Regions from separate parts of the Gordonia sp. HS-NH1 genome, predicted to be linked through region 2. Evidence: riboswitches for the same ligand, from Rfam matches in the RefSeq annotation. Region 2 holds a riboswitch; the other holds the start of a gene.
The links. A riboswitch is a leader RNA that binds a small molecule or an ion and turns the genes downstream of it on or off. The one in region 2 is predicted to bind cyclic di-AMP.

Region 1 (7,654 bases), on a different contig from region 2:
GGATCTTCGCGATCAGATCGACGTCGCCAGCGCAGGAGTACACCTCTTCGACCCCGGGGATGTCGGCGACGGCCTGCGCCGTCTCCGGGATGTGGTGGATGTCGGCCTGGATGAGGACGATGGCAGTGATCATGGCGCAAGCCTAGTGGTGCGTCCCAGAACCAGGCCGCCGGTCAGCTCGCCTGTCGCACGCGAGGTTCCGTGGCGGGCCTGGCCGCGCGCGCGTCGTGCGCTGATCGCGACCAGTCGAGGCGTCGTTCGGCCGAGTAGGCCGGCAGCGCGACCGGCTCACTGGTCGCGACGATCCGCGCGCCCGGTTCGGTCATCCAGCGGTAGACGAGCCCCACCTCCTCGGCGGGGGCACCGCGCAGCGGACCGTCTCCGGGCACCACGGTCTCGGCCGCGGCGACCAGCGCGTCGACGACGGGCATGGGGGAGACGCCGCGTCGCGCGCGTCCGGCCGCCGCGAGCCGCCCGTGCCGGATCACCGCGAACTGCCATCCCCGTTCGCCATCGGGTCGGGCGACGACGATCTCGGCGATCGCGCACAACGCGGCCAGTCGCTGACAGCGGGCGAGGGTGTCGATCGTGAGCGCGAGCCGGTCCCGATGGCGTGCCGCGGTCTCGAACATGTGGGCCTGCGCGAGGTCGGCGAGGCGTGCGGTGAGCCCGTCGAGGAGTTCGTCGGCCTCACCCCGCATGAGTCGGCGCGCCGCGGTGACTCGCGGGGAGTAATCGGGGACCGTCTGCGGCTGCGCGGTGGCCGCCCGGCACGACCCGGGGCGTCGTCTCCCGTCGGCATCGGGACACCAGTGGTAACCGTTGGCGCCGAGCCGCTTCGTACACGTGCGCAGACCGGCGGCCGCCGAGATCACATCGGCGACGGTCGCCGCGCCGGTGCGATTCCCGACCGGGCCGATCGACTCGTCGGTGGGTGTGCGGCTGACCTTCAGACGAGGGAAGCGTTCCTCGGTCAGGGTGACCCACCATCCCTTGTACGGCTGTGTCGACCGCCGGTTGTACGCCGGCGCGTGTGCGCCGAGCAGTCGCAGTTCACGTACCGCCGCCTCCAGCGGGTGGGAGCATTCCACGATGTCCACCCGCTGCGCGAGGAGCACCATCTCGGCGATGCGGCGGCGGGGGTCGCCACCGGTGAAATACGACCGGACCCGACGGCGTAGGTCCACCGCGGTACCGACATAGAGGACCTCGTCGGACGGGCCGCGGAAGAGGTAGACGCCGGGACGCGAGGGGATGTGGTCGGCGAGACCGCGTTTGGCCCGGAGTCGCGGGTCGGTACGCGGCAGATAGGACGTCAGGTCGCCTACGGTGGCGATGCCCTGGTTGCCGACGCGCTCGAGGAGTCGGTGGAAGACCTCCACCGTGGCGCGGGCATCGTCGAGTGCCCGGTGCGTGGGGCGCACGGAGACGTCGAACAGGTCGGCGAGGGCGCTGAGCTTGACCGTCGGCGCCTCGTCGCGCGTGAGGATGCGCCGGGCCATGGTCACCGTGCACAGACTCAGGCTGAACGTCCACGGGAGCTGGAGCCGGATCGCGTTCTGACGCAGGAAGCCCATGTCGAACCGGGCATTGTGCGCCACCAGGATCGAGCCGCGGGCGAACTCGAAGAACGAGGGCAGTACCGACTCGATACGCGGTGCGTCGGTCAGCATCGCGGTGGTGATGCCGGTGAGGGTGACGATCTGGGGTGGGATGGGTCGACCGGGGTCGACCAGGGTCGCGAACTCGCCGATGATCTCGCCGCCACGGATCTTCACCGCGCCGATCTCTGTGATCCGGTCACGGGCCGGATCGGAGCCGGTGGTCTCGAGGTCGACGACGACGAGGGTCGTGTCGAAGAGTGAGCGGTCGCTGAACTCGTTCGACGACTCGCCGGTGTCCCCCTGATCGGCGGCCTCCAGGTCGGCGAAGGTGAGCTGCCCCGCGGAGGAGCCGGCCACGCTGGTCTGCGTCACCCGGCGAACATTAGTTCGATCCACCGACATCGCGACGATGGCACACCGCGTACTCGGCCTGTGACTGGTGTGACTGCTGTGTCGACGACCGTTCGACGGATTTGTCGGTGGGTGCTCCTAGTCTCCACCTGGACGTGAGAAATGCGGTGCTCTCACGGTGACCACGACCCCTACGAGGGCCGACACGGCCCCGCCTCGCCAGATGAGATGGAGATCACACCATGTACGTCGACTGTGCACGATGCCCCGCCCGTCCCGTCGCTTGCGACGGGTGCATGATGACGGTGCTGTTTGGCGGTCCGAGCTGGGACGATATGCCCGACGAAGGTGGAGTTTCGGTAACGGCGGCGACGGTCGAGGCGGACGCCGAGATCGACCTCGCGATCGACGTTCTGCAGGCTGCTGCAATGGTGACGAGTGGCGCTGCACGATCTGCAAGATCGGCGAAAACCGCAGTTCAGGCACCGGATCGACGCGCCTCTGTGACGGTCCTCAGGGCCGGCTGAAAATCGGCCGAGGTTTGGCTGTCTGTCGCTTAGTGGACAGAGCGCATCCGATTTCGTAACCTTTCTGAGACCTTTGCGGAGCGTCCCGCTTCAACAGAAGTGGTCCGCAGTAGTCACCGCTCAATCGCCCTTGCGGCGAACCGGGGAACCACAACCTTCGGGCGGGCTCGTCGGAGCGCATCACCACGGATGCGTCTCACGCGAATCCGTTCCGAATCGGGGTGAATCGCGTTGCCACGCATGAGTGTCCAGTGGATACCTCATGCGCGAAACACGCGTAGGGCCACTCTTCCGGCCCGAACCCGACAGCTAACTCGGTCGGCGGTAGAGGAAGATCTGAAGGAGAACTCGCTTCGTGGCCAAACATCGTTTGGAACAGCCCAATCGTGGCAGCACGGTCGCCAAGAAGGCGGTGATCGCCGGATCGATCACGCTCGGTTCGCTCGCCGCAGCCGCCGGCCCTGCTCTCGCCGCCCCGGTCCACACCCCGCTGGGGACTTTCGAGATCCCGGCCCTGCCCGGTGCGAAGGCCCCGGACGCCAAGCCCGCACCCCCGGCGACGCCCGTGAAGAAGTCGCCCGCGGCCACGGTCGAGATCCCCAACCTGGGACAGTTCACCGTGCCGGGCATCGCCCCTGACCAGATTCCCCAGCAGTTCCGTCCGCAGGGCGGCGCGCCCCTGGGCCAGCCGCAGCTGACCGCGGGTGAGAAGGCCGTCAAGGCCGCTGAGAGCAAGATCGGCTCGCCGTACTCCTACGGTTCCGCCGGCCCCAACGCATTCGACTGCTCGGGTCTCGTCTACTGGTCCTACAAGCAGGCCGGCAAGAACATTCCGCGCGACAGCTACGGCCAGCTCGGCGGCGGACGTGCGGTGTCCTACTCCGACGCCAAGCCCGGCGACGTCATGATCTTCAACGGTGGCGGCCACGCCGGCATCTATGTCGGCAACGGCCAGTTCGTCCACTCGTCCAACTACGGCACGCCGGTCAAGCGCGACGCCGTCAAGGAGTGGACCCTGACGGGAATCCGTCGTTACTGACGACAACCGAACACGGACAGACTGAGCACGAGGGTCTCGGGACGGGCGGATCGCGTGGATTGCGATCCGCCCGAACCAGTCCAGGGGGCCTGTCGGCGCCCTAGGGTGGTCGACGGGACGTGGGGCACGGGTGACGGGAGGCCCGGGTTGCTCAGGATCGACGAGCACACACGAGGGAGTGAGTAGGACCGTGCTGATCGGGGAGGGGCGGGCTCGCGTCATGCGGCCACCCATGCGTTCGCGTCCGCTGATGTTCGTGGTCTGCGTCCTGTCGGCGCTCGCCGTGCTCATACCGACGGTCTCCGGTGGTGTCGGGGACGCCCGTGCGGTGCCCGCGCGCTCGGCCGATCAGCTGCTCGACCGCTACAAGCAGCTCGGCATCGACGCGGAGAAGACCACCGAGGCGATGCACAATGCGAAGATCGAGTACGACAAGCAGCGCAGCATCGTGGCAGCGGCCAAGAGGGCGGCGGCCGAGGCGCAGCAGGCGCTCGACAGGAGCCGCGCCCAGCTGGCGGTGCACCAGAACCGCGTCGACGCCATCGTGCGCGCCAGCTACCAGGGCGCTCGCGTGAGTGGCCTCTACGCGGTGATGATCAGCGACTCGCCCCAGGCACTGCTCGACCAGATGTCGGGCCTGGACATGATCTCGCGTCAGGCGTCGGCGGATCTCACCGCCATCAAGAAGGTTCGCGCACGCACGGAGATCGCGAAGAAAGACGCCGAGCAGACGGCGGTGGCGGCCTCCGAGGCGGTCTCCCGCGCCGAGCGGGTCCGCGGTGATCTGCAGACGAAACAGGCCGACCTGCAGCTCCAGGCGATCCAGATCCGGGCGATCTACAAGTCCATGACCGGAAAGCAGCTCGCCGCGCTGCGCGGACCCACCTTCGACTTCGATCCGCGTCTGGTGCCCAGGGGTACCGCGGCCGGACTCATCGCGGTGCAGGCCGCGCTGACCCGGATCGGTGATCCGTACGTGTGGGGCGCCACCGGACCGAACTCGTTCGACTGTTCCGGCCTGATGGTCTGGGCATTCAAGCAGGCGGGCAAGACCATCCCGCGGTCGAGCGAGGCGCAGATGGGTGGCGGGACCGCCGTCGACCGCAACGATCTGAAGCCCGGCGACCTGATCATCTACTACCCGGACGCGCATCACGTCGGCATGTACGTCGGCGACGGATATGTCATCCATGCCTCGACCTTCGGCGTCCCGGTCAAGGTCGTGCCGATCGACGAGGCAGGCCCGTACAACTCCGCTCGCCGGTTCTAGACCACGGTGATCTCACGGCGTCGGCGTGCCGGCCTGTCGTCGGCGGTCGTCGCGCTGGTCGTCGTCGGCACGTTCACCGGATGCGGCACGGGTGATCCGCTGGGGGGAGCGAGCCCATCGGCAGGAGCGGAGTCGACGCCGAGTTCCGAGGTCAACGTCTACGAGCGTGATCGTGCCGCGGGGGTGACCAGGCTGCTCGACTCGCTCACCGAGACCGTGCGTTCTGGCGACATACGGGCGATCGGGACCCTGTTCGACACCGCCGCCACCCCCGCGTTCAAGAACAGATTCCTCACCGCGACCAGTACGTTCGCGCCCCGCCGGTTCACGCCGCGCAACGATCGTTCCGGCACTCTGCGGTTCGCGAGGTTCCGGTATCAGCTCGCGCCCACCGAGGAGGCGGAGGTCCTCGTCCCCGGCGAGCTCCAAGAACTCCTCGACGCCGGGGGGAGTTCGGACTCGTGGGTGGTACCGGTGGAGCTGCGCTACGCGCTCGGCGGCGAGACCGTTCCGGGCATCGCCGAGGCCGAGGTGGTCGTCGGCACCCAGTTCGTGGTCGCCCGCCACGGCGACGAGTGGCGCCTCGTCGCCGATGCCGAGGCACTGGGTCGTGACCCGTCGCCCACCCAGATGTGGGAGCTGCCCGGTCTCCAGGTCGCCGACACCGCGACCGCGGGCGGCACGTCGGTGGTCGCGTCGTACCCGCGAACCGGACCGGCGGTGACGGCGCTGCGGCGTGAGCTGACGGCCGCGGTCGATGCCGTCAGTGACTTCTGGGGCGACTCCTGGGATCGCCGTGCCGTCATCGTGGCGACCGCGACCGACGACGAGTTCAGCGCGCTGGTGCCCGACGGGCGCGCGGCCACCGACACGGCGGCGGCCGCGACGGTGTACAGCAGTCTCGACCTGGTGCAGCGCACCGCGACCGGACAGCGGATCATCCTGACCCCGGCGGTCCGGGATCTCGCGCCCCCGACACTCGCCGTGGTGCTCCGGCACGAGCTGACGCACGTCGCCGCCCGCACCTCCACCGCGCTCGACGCGCCGCTGTGGATCACCGAGGGGGTGGCCGAGTACGTCGGCCGCAAGGGCACCTACACGCGGTTCGCCGACGCCGCTCCCGATCTGACCGCGACCGTGCGCGCCGGCGCCGTGCCCGCGGGCCCACCCGCCGACGCCGACTTCGCGATGGACGGGCAGACTTCACAGGTGGCTTATCAGAGTGCGTGGTCGTTGGCGGCCTACGTCGCCGATCGGTTCGACGAGGTCCGACTGAAGAAGATGTACGTGGGGGTCGCGGCGTCGGCCGTGCCCACGGCCCAGGACGCGGCGATCGCCTCGAGCCTCGGGCTGACGCGTGCCGAACTGCTCGCCGGGTGGCAGCGCTGGCTGGTACGGCAGGCCGGCTGATGGCCCGGACGTTGCTGCTCACCAACGATTTCCCGCCCCGGCCCGGAGGCATCCAGTCCTACCTCCAGAATCTCGTGGAGCTGCTGCCCCCGGAGGACGTGGTCGTCTACGCGCCTCGGTGGCGGGGCGACTCGCACGAGAAGTTCGATGCGGCGGCGGCATACCGGGTGTACCGGCACCCGACGACCCTCATGCTGCCCACTCCGTTCGTCGCGCGGCGCGCCGCCGAGATCGTGCGCCGAGAACAGATCTCGACGGTGTGGTTCGGGGCGGCCGCACCGCTGGCCGTGCTGGCGCCGGCGATGCGTCGTGCGGGCGCGCAGCGAATCGTCGCGAGCACACACGGTCACGAGGTCGGCTGGTCGATGCTCCCGGGCGCGCGACAGGTGCTGGGTCACATCGGTCGCCACACCGACGTGATCACCTTCGTCAGCCGCTACACCCGCGGCCACTTCGCATCGGCCTTCGGTGCCCGCGCGGCCCTGGAACATCTGCCCCCAGGCGTCGACACCCAACGTTTCGCCCCGGATCCGGTGCTGCGTCAGCGGTTTCGTGAACGTCTCGACCTGGGGGAGCGGCCGACGATCCTCTGTTTGTCGCGACTGGTGCCGCGCAAGGGTCAGGATGTCCTGATCCGCGCGCTGCCGTTGATCCGGCGCACGATTCCCGACGCCACGCTCGTCATCGTCGGCGGTGGTCCCTATGCGAAGACCCTGCGCGACCTCGCCGCCGACACGGGGGTGGCGGGTGAGGTGATCTTCACCGGTTCGGTGCCCGCCGACGAACTCGCCGCCTACCACAACATCGCGGACGTGTTCGCGATGCCGTCCCGCACGCGGGGTCGTGGTCTGGACGTGGAAGGGCTGGGCATCGTCTACCTGGAGGCGTCGGCGTCCGGCGTGCCCGTGGTCGCGGGCCTGTCCGGGGGTGCCCCGGAGACCATCGAGGAAGGGGTCACCGGCACCGCCGTCGACGGCACCGATGTCGACGCCGTCGCCCTGGCGATCCTGTCGATCCTCGGTGATCGCGCCGCAGCCGCCGAGATGGGCCGGGCGGGACGGCGATACGTCGTCGAGAACTGGCAGTGGAGCCAGATGGCGGCCCGCCTACGCCAGTTGCTCTGAGGAGCAACCGGCGCAGGCGGCCCACGCCGCCGGCGCCGGGCTCAGCGCTGGTAGATCGCCTCGATGTCGCCGGCGAACTTCTGCACGACGACGTTGCGCTTGACCTTGAGGGTCGGCGTCATCTCGCCGGTCTCCTCGGTGAAATCGGTCGGCAGGATCCGGAACTTCTTGATCGACTCGGCGCTGGACACCGTCTTGTTGGCGAGATCGACGGCCGACTGCACCTCGGCCCGCAGGTCGGTGTCGTCGGCGAGATCGGCGACCGTCGCGGACGCCGGCTTGCCGGTGCGTTCCTTCCACGCCGGGAACGCCTCGGGATCGATCGTGAT
Region 2 (7,654 bases):
GTCGTCGGGGTCGACGGAGTCGGACTCGAAGCGGAACTCGTCGCCGGTGTCGATCTGATTCGGCACCAGACGCGGGTCGTCGGGCTCGGCGGCGAGCAGATCGCCCGGTGCGAGGTCACCCGATGCGACACGCTCGGCCCACGGCACCCACGGCGGCGCGAGCAACGAGCCGTCGCCGGGAAGCAACACGACCTCGCTGAGCGTGATCTCGTCGCTGCCCGGGGAACCCGCCAGCACGACGCACCACTGCCACCCCCGGTAGCCCGCGAGCTCGGCGTCGAAGTAGTGCGCGGCTGCCCAGTCGCCCTCGGCAACACTGCGCCGATGGGCGCCCGGCCGCTGACCTTCGTCGAGCAGCGCAGCACGCGCGATGTCGACGGCCGCCAGGAGCCGTTCGCCGTTACCGTGCCGTTCGCCGTCACCAACCTGAGTCACTGCTCCAGTGTGCAATATCGCCGACGTGTGCCACACAACCGACCCGCTTCAAGCGACCACAGCCGGAGATGAGGAACAATCGTCAGCGTGATCCCACGGAGTTCCCGACACGACGAGGGGCGCGGGGCCCCCAGGGGTCCCGCGAACCAGCATCCCCATCAGCCGCCGCCCGACGACCGCGCACGACGCGCCGCGCAGCACCCCGGTTCGACCAACTATCCGGTCGACGAGACGCGACAGATGCGCACCCGGAGACCGGCACCGGGATGGGGAGAGCCACCGGCCGGCCCCGGTCCCGGCCGCAACGCCTACCTCCCCCCGCCCACCCACAATCCGCACCTCCCGCCGCTCGACGACCGCGGCCGGCCGCCGTCGGAGGACCGGACCCGCGCGATGCCGGCCGATCACGGGCCCCAGAACGCTTCGGACCAGACCGGTTCGGCCCGGGCGCCGAAGAAGCTGACGGTGATGCGGGTCGCGGCGATGCGCAGCCGTGAGCTGACCGGCAAGGGACTCGGCAAGATCCACCGGGCGGCCACCGCCGACGGCGCCGACCAATCGGGCCTCACCGCGCTGACGCTGCCGGTGATCGCCAACTTCGCCGCCGACGCCGCGATGGCCGTCGCGCTGGCCAACACGCTGTTCTTCGCCGCCGCGACGGGTGAGTCGAAGACCAACGTGGCCCTGTACCTGGCGCTGACCATCGCGCCCTTCGCATTGATCGCTCCCCTGATCGGACCTCTTCTCGACCGGCTGCAGCGCGGTCGCCGGATCGCCATGGCCACGACCTTCGGCCTACGGGTCGTCCTGGCCCTGTTGATCATGTCCAACGTCCAGTGGAACGACGTGACCCAGCAGCTGGAGTACGACCCGTGGGTGCTCTATCCGTGCGCCCTCGGCCTGCTGGTGCTGTCGAAATCCTTTGGCGTGCTCAAGTCGGCCGTCACCCCCCGGGTGGTGCCGCCGACCATCGACCTGCCACGGGTGAACTCCCGGCTGACCACCTTCGGCCTGATCGGCGGCACGATCGTCGGTGGCGCGGTCGCCGCGGCCATCGAATTCCTGCTCGGCCAGATACTTCCGCTGCACCTGCCGGGCGCCATGGTGTGGCTGGCCGTGGTCGCCGCGGCCGGCGCCTATCTGTGTATGCGCATCCCGTCGTGGGTCGAGTCCACCGAAGGTGAGATCCCGACGACCCTCACCTACCACGGCGAGCCCGCGCGGTCGGCCCCCGGCGACACCGATCAGCCTGCGAGCGCCCGGGACGGCGCCAAGATGATCGCCGCCAAGATGCGCCAGCCGCTGGGACGCAAGGTCGTCGCGGGGCTGTGGGGCAACGGCACGATCCGCATCCTGACCGGCTTCCTGACACTCTTCGTGGCGTTTTATGCCAAGGCCCAGCAGGGCGACGCGTCGGACTGGACCCAGCTGCTGCTCCTCGGTGCGGTCGGTGCCGCCGCCGGCGTCGGCAACTTGATCGGCAACGGCATCGGGACCCGCCTCGAGCTGAAGAACCCGCCGAACATCGTCGTCGGCGCAACCGCCGCCTGCTTCGTCGTCGCGGTGCTGGCCGCCGTCTTCGGCAACATCGCCGCGGCCGCGGTCGCCGCCCTGGTCGCCTCGGGAACGAGCGCGATCGGCAAGGTCTGCCTGGACTCCTCGATCCAGGACGACCTGCCCGACGAGTCCCGCGCCTCGGCGTTCGGTCGGTCGGAGACGGTGCTGCAGTTGTCGTGGGTGTTCGGCGCCTCGCTCGGGGTGCTGTTGCCGCCGACCCTGTGGATCGGATTCACGGTCGTGTCCGTGCTGCTCGGCCTCGGGCTGCTGCAGACCGTGATGACCACCCGCGGCAAATCACTGGTCCCCGGTCTGGGCGGTCGTCGCCCCGACCATGCCGCGCCGACCGTGGCCTTCCGCGCGGCCGGCGCCCGGTCGGACATCCGGCCCGGCCCGGCCGACGCCGACACCACACCGCACGCCCAGCGTCCCTCGACCGCCCGGATGCCCACCCGGACACCGTCGACCGCTCCCTTCGAGAATCGGGGTGAGCGCCCGTACAGCCACGGCGATCACCCCCCGCACAACCAGACAGGACAACGCCGTCAGTGATCAGCAGTGGTGAGAAGAAGGCTCTGTCGATCATCGCGATCGTCGTCGTGCTGTTCGTGGCGGTGGTGGGGACATCGGTGTTCCTGCTGACCCGCAACGCGAGCTCCGACGACCAGCCCTACCTGCACGTCGCGGTCGGCGACGAGTTGCACACGGTCGATCCGCGCTGGTGGTGCGACCTGATGCTGACCGAATGCGATCCCGAGATCACCGCGCCGCGCGAGACCGCGGCGGTACCGGTGCCGGTGAATTCGACGGTCATGCTGACCGTCTCGAGTGAGATCGCGCAGGGCCCGTGGAACCTGGCGGCCGTCTACCAGACGCCCCGCGGGCTCGTCGAAGACGAGCAACCGCAGGGATCGGACAGCACCTACACGCTGACGCTGCGATCGGTGCCGGACCGGGTCCTGATCGGATTCACCGTCATCTCCGCCTCGGCGCGGCTCTCCCCCGCCGACGAGGTCCTGCCCCGCGGTGAACTCGCGGTCCAGACCGCACCGGACGCCTAGGTCCTCAGGAATCGGTCCTCAGGAATCGAGCTCCCGCGCGACCGCACGCACGACTTCCGAGATCCGCTGCGCGGTCTTGCGGTCCGGGTAACGGCCCTTGCGCAGGTCCGGCTGGACCTTGCCCTCCAAGAGGGTGATGAGGTCGGCGACCATGCCGTGCAGCTCGTCGGGCGAGTGCCGCTTGACGTCCTTGCGGGCGGCCTCGCGCACGTTCTTGGAGACACTGGGAGCGGGCTCGAGCACCTTCACGCTCAACGCCTGCGGTCCGCGGCGACCGGCGGCCATGCCGAACTCGACGCGCTGTCCCGGCTTGAGCGCCTCGACGCCGTCGGGCAACGCTGCCGAACGGACGTAGACGTCCTCACCGCTCTCCTGGGAGAGAAAGCCGAAGCCCTTGTCCGCGTCGTACCACTTCACCTTGCCGGTCGGCACTGTGCTCACCCTCATCTGTACTAGAACTGTCGAAAAACGACCCGTCACGACAAAAGACGCCGTCACCCATCTCGGCGGTCCGACGGCGAATGCCGCGCGGGCCCAGACGGATGCAAGGCGCCTGCTGCGACCATCCTAGCCAACGCCCCACCCCGAGGTCACACCATTACCCGGCGGACGCGCATCGCGCGGCGTCGGACCGATCGCCGTTGCACTACCGTGGCAGGTATGCAGAAGACGTCGTCCCCGCGATTGCTGCAGGCGGCCGGGGTTGTGTTCGGAATCGGAATTCTGGCGGTCGTGGCGTTGTTCCTCACACCGTTGGTGACCGACGGCGACACCGCACCGACCGCCGTCTACCTGCTGACCATGTGCGCACCGCTGGGATTCATCCTGGGCCTGGTGTACGCACTCCGTGCCGGACGCCGAGCCAGGTGAGGACCTTGACCACAACCATCGACACCACCCCCGACCTCTCGCCGGTCTCCGACGGGCGGGCGCTGCGCGATGCCTACAGCTGCTTCCCGTCCGGCGTCGTCGCGGTGTGTTGCGAACGACCCGACGGGGATTCGACCACCCTGATCGGAATGGCGGCCAGTTCGTTCACCACCGTCTCGCTCGATCCGCCGCTCGTCTCGGTCTGCGTCCAGAACACCTCGACGACCTGGCCGCGGATCCGCACCGCACCGGCGATCGGGGTCAGCGTGTTCGCCGGCGACCAGATCGAGCTCTGCAAGCAGCTCGCGGGATCGTCGGAGCACCGCTTCGACGGCATCACCCCGTTGAGCACCGATCGGGGTGCGGTCTTCGTGCCCGACGCCGCCGCGCACCTGTCGTGCACGATCCACAACGAGATCCAGGCCGGCGACCACACCGTCGTGCTCCTGGAGATCGAGTCGCTGCGCGCCGATCCCGGTGTCGAACCCCTGGTCTTCCACGCCAGCACGTTCCGTGCGCTCGAGGCACGGAAGGATCCCACCCGGAAATGAGTCTCTGCGCAGCATGAACACCGTCGGCCTCGGAATCCCATTGCCTGTGTCCCCCCGGGACGCAGCGGCTTCCGACGCGCCGGCCGAGGGTCCGCTGCGCGACACGTTCGGCCGGGTGGCGAAGGATCTCCGGGTCTCGGTCACCGACCGCTGCAATCTGCGTTGCTCGTACTGCATGCCCGCCGAGGGCCTGGACTGGATGCCCACCGACCAGGTGCTGTCCACGGACGAACTGATCCGGGCGCTGACGGTCGCGGTTCGCGACCTGGGTATCGACCGCATCCGGTTCACCGGCGGTGAACCCTTGCTGCGGCGCGATCTGGAGGACATCATCGCGGCCGTCGCCGGCCTCCCCCAGGCCCCCGAGATCGCGATGACCACGAACGGACTCGGACTGCCACGACGGGTGGCGGGCCTGGTCGACGCCGGCCTCGACCGCATCAACATCTCGCTCGACACCATCGACCCCGCCCGATTCGCCGAGATCACTCGGCGAGACCGGCTGACGGACGTGCTCGACGGCCTGGCGGCGGCGCGCCGCGCCGGACTCGACCCGGTCAAGGTCAACGCCGTCGTGCCCGCCCGCGCGGATCTGGCGGGCGTTCCGGACCTGCTCGCGTACTGCCTCGAGCACGGTTACGAGTTGCGGATCATCGAGCAGATGCCCCTCGACGCCGACCACGCATGGCAGCGAGCGCAGATGGTGACCGCCCGGGAGATCCTCGCAACGCTGCGTGAGCGCTTCACCCTCCTGCCCGATCCCGCGCCGCGCGGGAGTGCTCCGGCCGCCACGTGGCTCGTGGACGGTCACCAGGGATCTCACGGGCCCGCGCGCGTGGGGGTCATCGCGTCGGTCACCGAGCCCTTCTGCGGGGACTGCGACCGCACCCGGCTCACCGCGGACGGGACGCTGCGCAACTGTCTGTTCGCGACGTCGGAAACCGATGTCCGCACCGCTCTGCGCACACTCCCCGACGACGAGATCGACGCCGCGCTCGCACACCTGTGGCGCGGCAACATGTGGGCCAAGGCGGCCGGTCACGAGGTGAACGCCGCGGGCTTCCGGCAACCGGACCGACCGATGTCGGCGATCGGCGGCTAGGCTCGCGTCCGATGCAGCTCACAGTCCGATTCTTCGCCGCCGCGCGCGCCGCGGCCGGCGCCGAGGAGAGAGTCGTCGAGATCGACCCGACGACCACCCTCCGCGTCCTGGAAGAGACCCTCGCCGCCGGAAACCCCTCCCTCGCCACGGTTCTCGAACGCTGCTCGTATCTGCGCGACGAGATCGCGTTCTCCGATCGGACGCGCGCACTCGGCACGTGCACGACACTCGACGTTCTCCCGCCGTTTGCCGGTGGCTGACGCCACACCGCGCATGTGACCTTTGTCACATAACGGTGGAGTAACAGGATGGGCACGGGACGGCCACTAACCCGTTGAACTGGGATGACGCCCAAAGTGGGTCGGAAGACCCGGATCCGGGCCGAAAATCGCTTGCGTTCAGCCAGGTGATTCAGTCCAACGAACGACGTACTGTACGAAGCGTCCTCCTCGGAGGTCACGACACAGCAACCAAGACATAACGTCCCACCGGCCGCGCCGAGCCTCGTTCCGCCGGTGGGAACGACAAGCAATCTAGGAACGAGGACGGGGGACCCAACCTCATCCCCTGAGACCGGACACCACACCAGGTGTCCTCGGGGTTAAGTCCCGGAAGCCGCGGCGACCACCGCGACGACCGGGGCCGAGCACCTCTCGCTCGAACCCGACAGCTGACTTCGTAGGCGCGTGGAGAGAGGAAACACATACATGTCCGGACGTCATCGCAAGCAGACGACCAGCACGGCCGCCAAGACCATCACGAAGGTCGCCCTCACCGGCGCAGTCCTCGGCGGCGGAGCAGCCCTCCTGGGCACCGGTACCGCCAATGCGGCCACCGACGCCGAGTGGAACCAGGTCGCGCAGTGCGAATCCGGTGGCAACTGGGCCATCGCGACCGGCAACGGTTACCACGGCGGCCTGCAGTTCTCGCCGAGCACCTGGACCGGCCACGGCGGCGGCGAGTTCGCCCCGACCGCAGACCAGGCCTCCCGCGAGGAGCAGATCGTCGTCGCCGAGCGCGTGCTCGGATCGCAGGGCAAGGGCGCCTGGCCCACCTGCGGCACCGGTCTCTCGGGTTCGACCCCGCGCAGCGCGCCGACCGACACCCCGCGTGAGATCGCCCCGGTGCTCCCCGGCGGCAACGGCAGCGTCGACCTGGCCAAGACGACCGACGACGTCGCCAAGCAGGTCACCGACGCCCTCACCGAGGCCGGCGTCAGCCCCGAGATCAAGAACCTCTGGCAGGCGGCCAAGGACAGCGGTGTCTCGCTGAACCAGGACCAGATCAAGTTGTTCAACGACAACAAGCACCTGCTGCCCAACCCCTGATCCGGGACACAGACGAAGGGCCCCGCACGATGAATCATCCGTGCGGGGCCCTTTTCCAATGGTCTCGACAAGCTCGACCAGCGGGGGTCGGCTCAACCAGCGGGGGTCGGCTCGACCAGCGAGGGTCGGCTCAACCAGCGGGTCTATGCCGAATTGACCCACTCGTCGGTGCCGTCGTCGAAGAACTGGTGCTTCCAGACCGGCAGCCGGGACTTGACCTCGTCGACGAGACGCGAGCAGGTCTCGAACGCCGCCCGACGATGGTCGGCGGCCACCGCGACCACGAAGGCGATGTCGCCGATCGCGAGGTCGCCGACCCGGTGGGAGACGGCGACCGCCCGCACGCCGTCGACCGCGGAGACCTCCTCGACGACGTCGGCCAGCACCTTCGTCGCGGTGGGATGCCCGGAGTAGTGCAGGGCGGTCACCTTTCGCCCGCCGTCGTGGTCACGGACGGCGCCCACGAAGCCGACCACCGCCCCGGCTTTGCCCTCGGCGGCAGCGGCGACCATCGCCTCGTGGTCTGCCAGCGTGATCGGCTCGTCGACGACAGCGGTGTGCACCACGCGGGTGCCGGCATCTCCGGTCATCGGTGGTCGCCTCCGCGGATCTGATCGAGTGCATGGTGGACGACGCCGGCGAGTACGCCCAGCCCGTCGCGGACCCCGCCCGTCGAACCGGGCAGGTTCACGACGAGCGTCGTGCCGGCCACCCCGGCGAGCCCGCGGGAGAGGACGGCGGTCGGCACCT

Region 1: it holds a riboswitch for cyclic di-AMP, as region 2 does, so the genes downstream of both, AMD30_RS14630 (C40 family peptidase) here and AMD30_RS22285 (transglycosylase family protein) in region 2, are expected to answer to the same signal.

Annotation. Positions count from the first base shown of each region.
Region 1 is NZ_LIYC01000020.1:12,071-19,724, forward strand. It holds gene AMD30_RS14620 (Lrp/AsnC family transcriptional regulator) at 1-133, opposite strand, end outside; gene AMD30_RS14625 (DEDD exonuclease domain-containing protein) at 174-2,006, opposite strand; gene AMD30_RS24590 (hypothetical protein) at 2,252-2,482, shown strand; cyclic di-AMP (ydaO/yuaA leader) riboswitch at 2,590-2,821, shown strand; gene AMD30_RS14630 (C40 family peptidase) at 2,838-3,521, shown strand; gene AMD30_RS14635 (NlpC/P60 family protein) at 3,754-4,791, shown strand; gene AMD30_RS14640 (hypothetical protein) at 4,798-6,201, shown strand; gene AMD30_RS14645 (glycosyltransferase family 4 protein) at 6,201-7,325, shown strand; gene AMD30_RS14650 (AMP-dependent synthetase/ligase) at 7,367-7,654, opposite strand, start outside.
Region 2 is NZ_LIYC01000053.1:6,959-14,612, forward strand. It holds gene AMD30_RS22245 (DUF3027 domain-containing protein) at 1-435, opposite strand, end outside; gene AMD30_RS22250 (MFS transporter) at 523-2,544, shown strand; gene AMD30_RS22255 (DUF2771 family protein) at 2,541-3,053, shown strand; gene AMD30_RS22260 (cold-shock protein) at 3,072-3,485, opposite strand; gene AMD30_RS22265 (hypothetical protein) at 3,714-3,923, shown strand; gene AMD30_RS22270 (flavin reductase family protein) at 3,929-4,474, shown strand; gene moaA (GTP 3',8-cyclase MoaA) at 4,488-5,576, shown strand; gene AMD30_RS22280 (MoaD/ThiS family protein) at 5,588-5,836, shown strand; cyclic di-AMP (ydaO/yuaA leader) riboswitch at 6,094-6,277, shown strand; gene AMD30_RS22285 (transglycosylase family protein) at 6,284-6,904, shown strand; gene AMD30_RS22290 (molybdenum cofactor biosynthesis protein MoaE) at 7,048-7,494, opposite strand; gene AMD30_RS22295 (MogA/MoaB family molybdenum cofactor biosynthesis protein) at 7,491-7,654, opposite strand, start outside.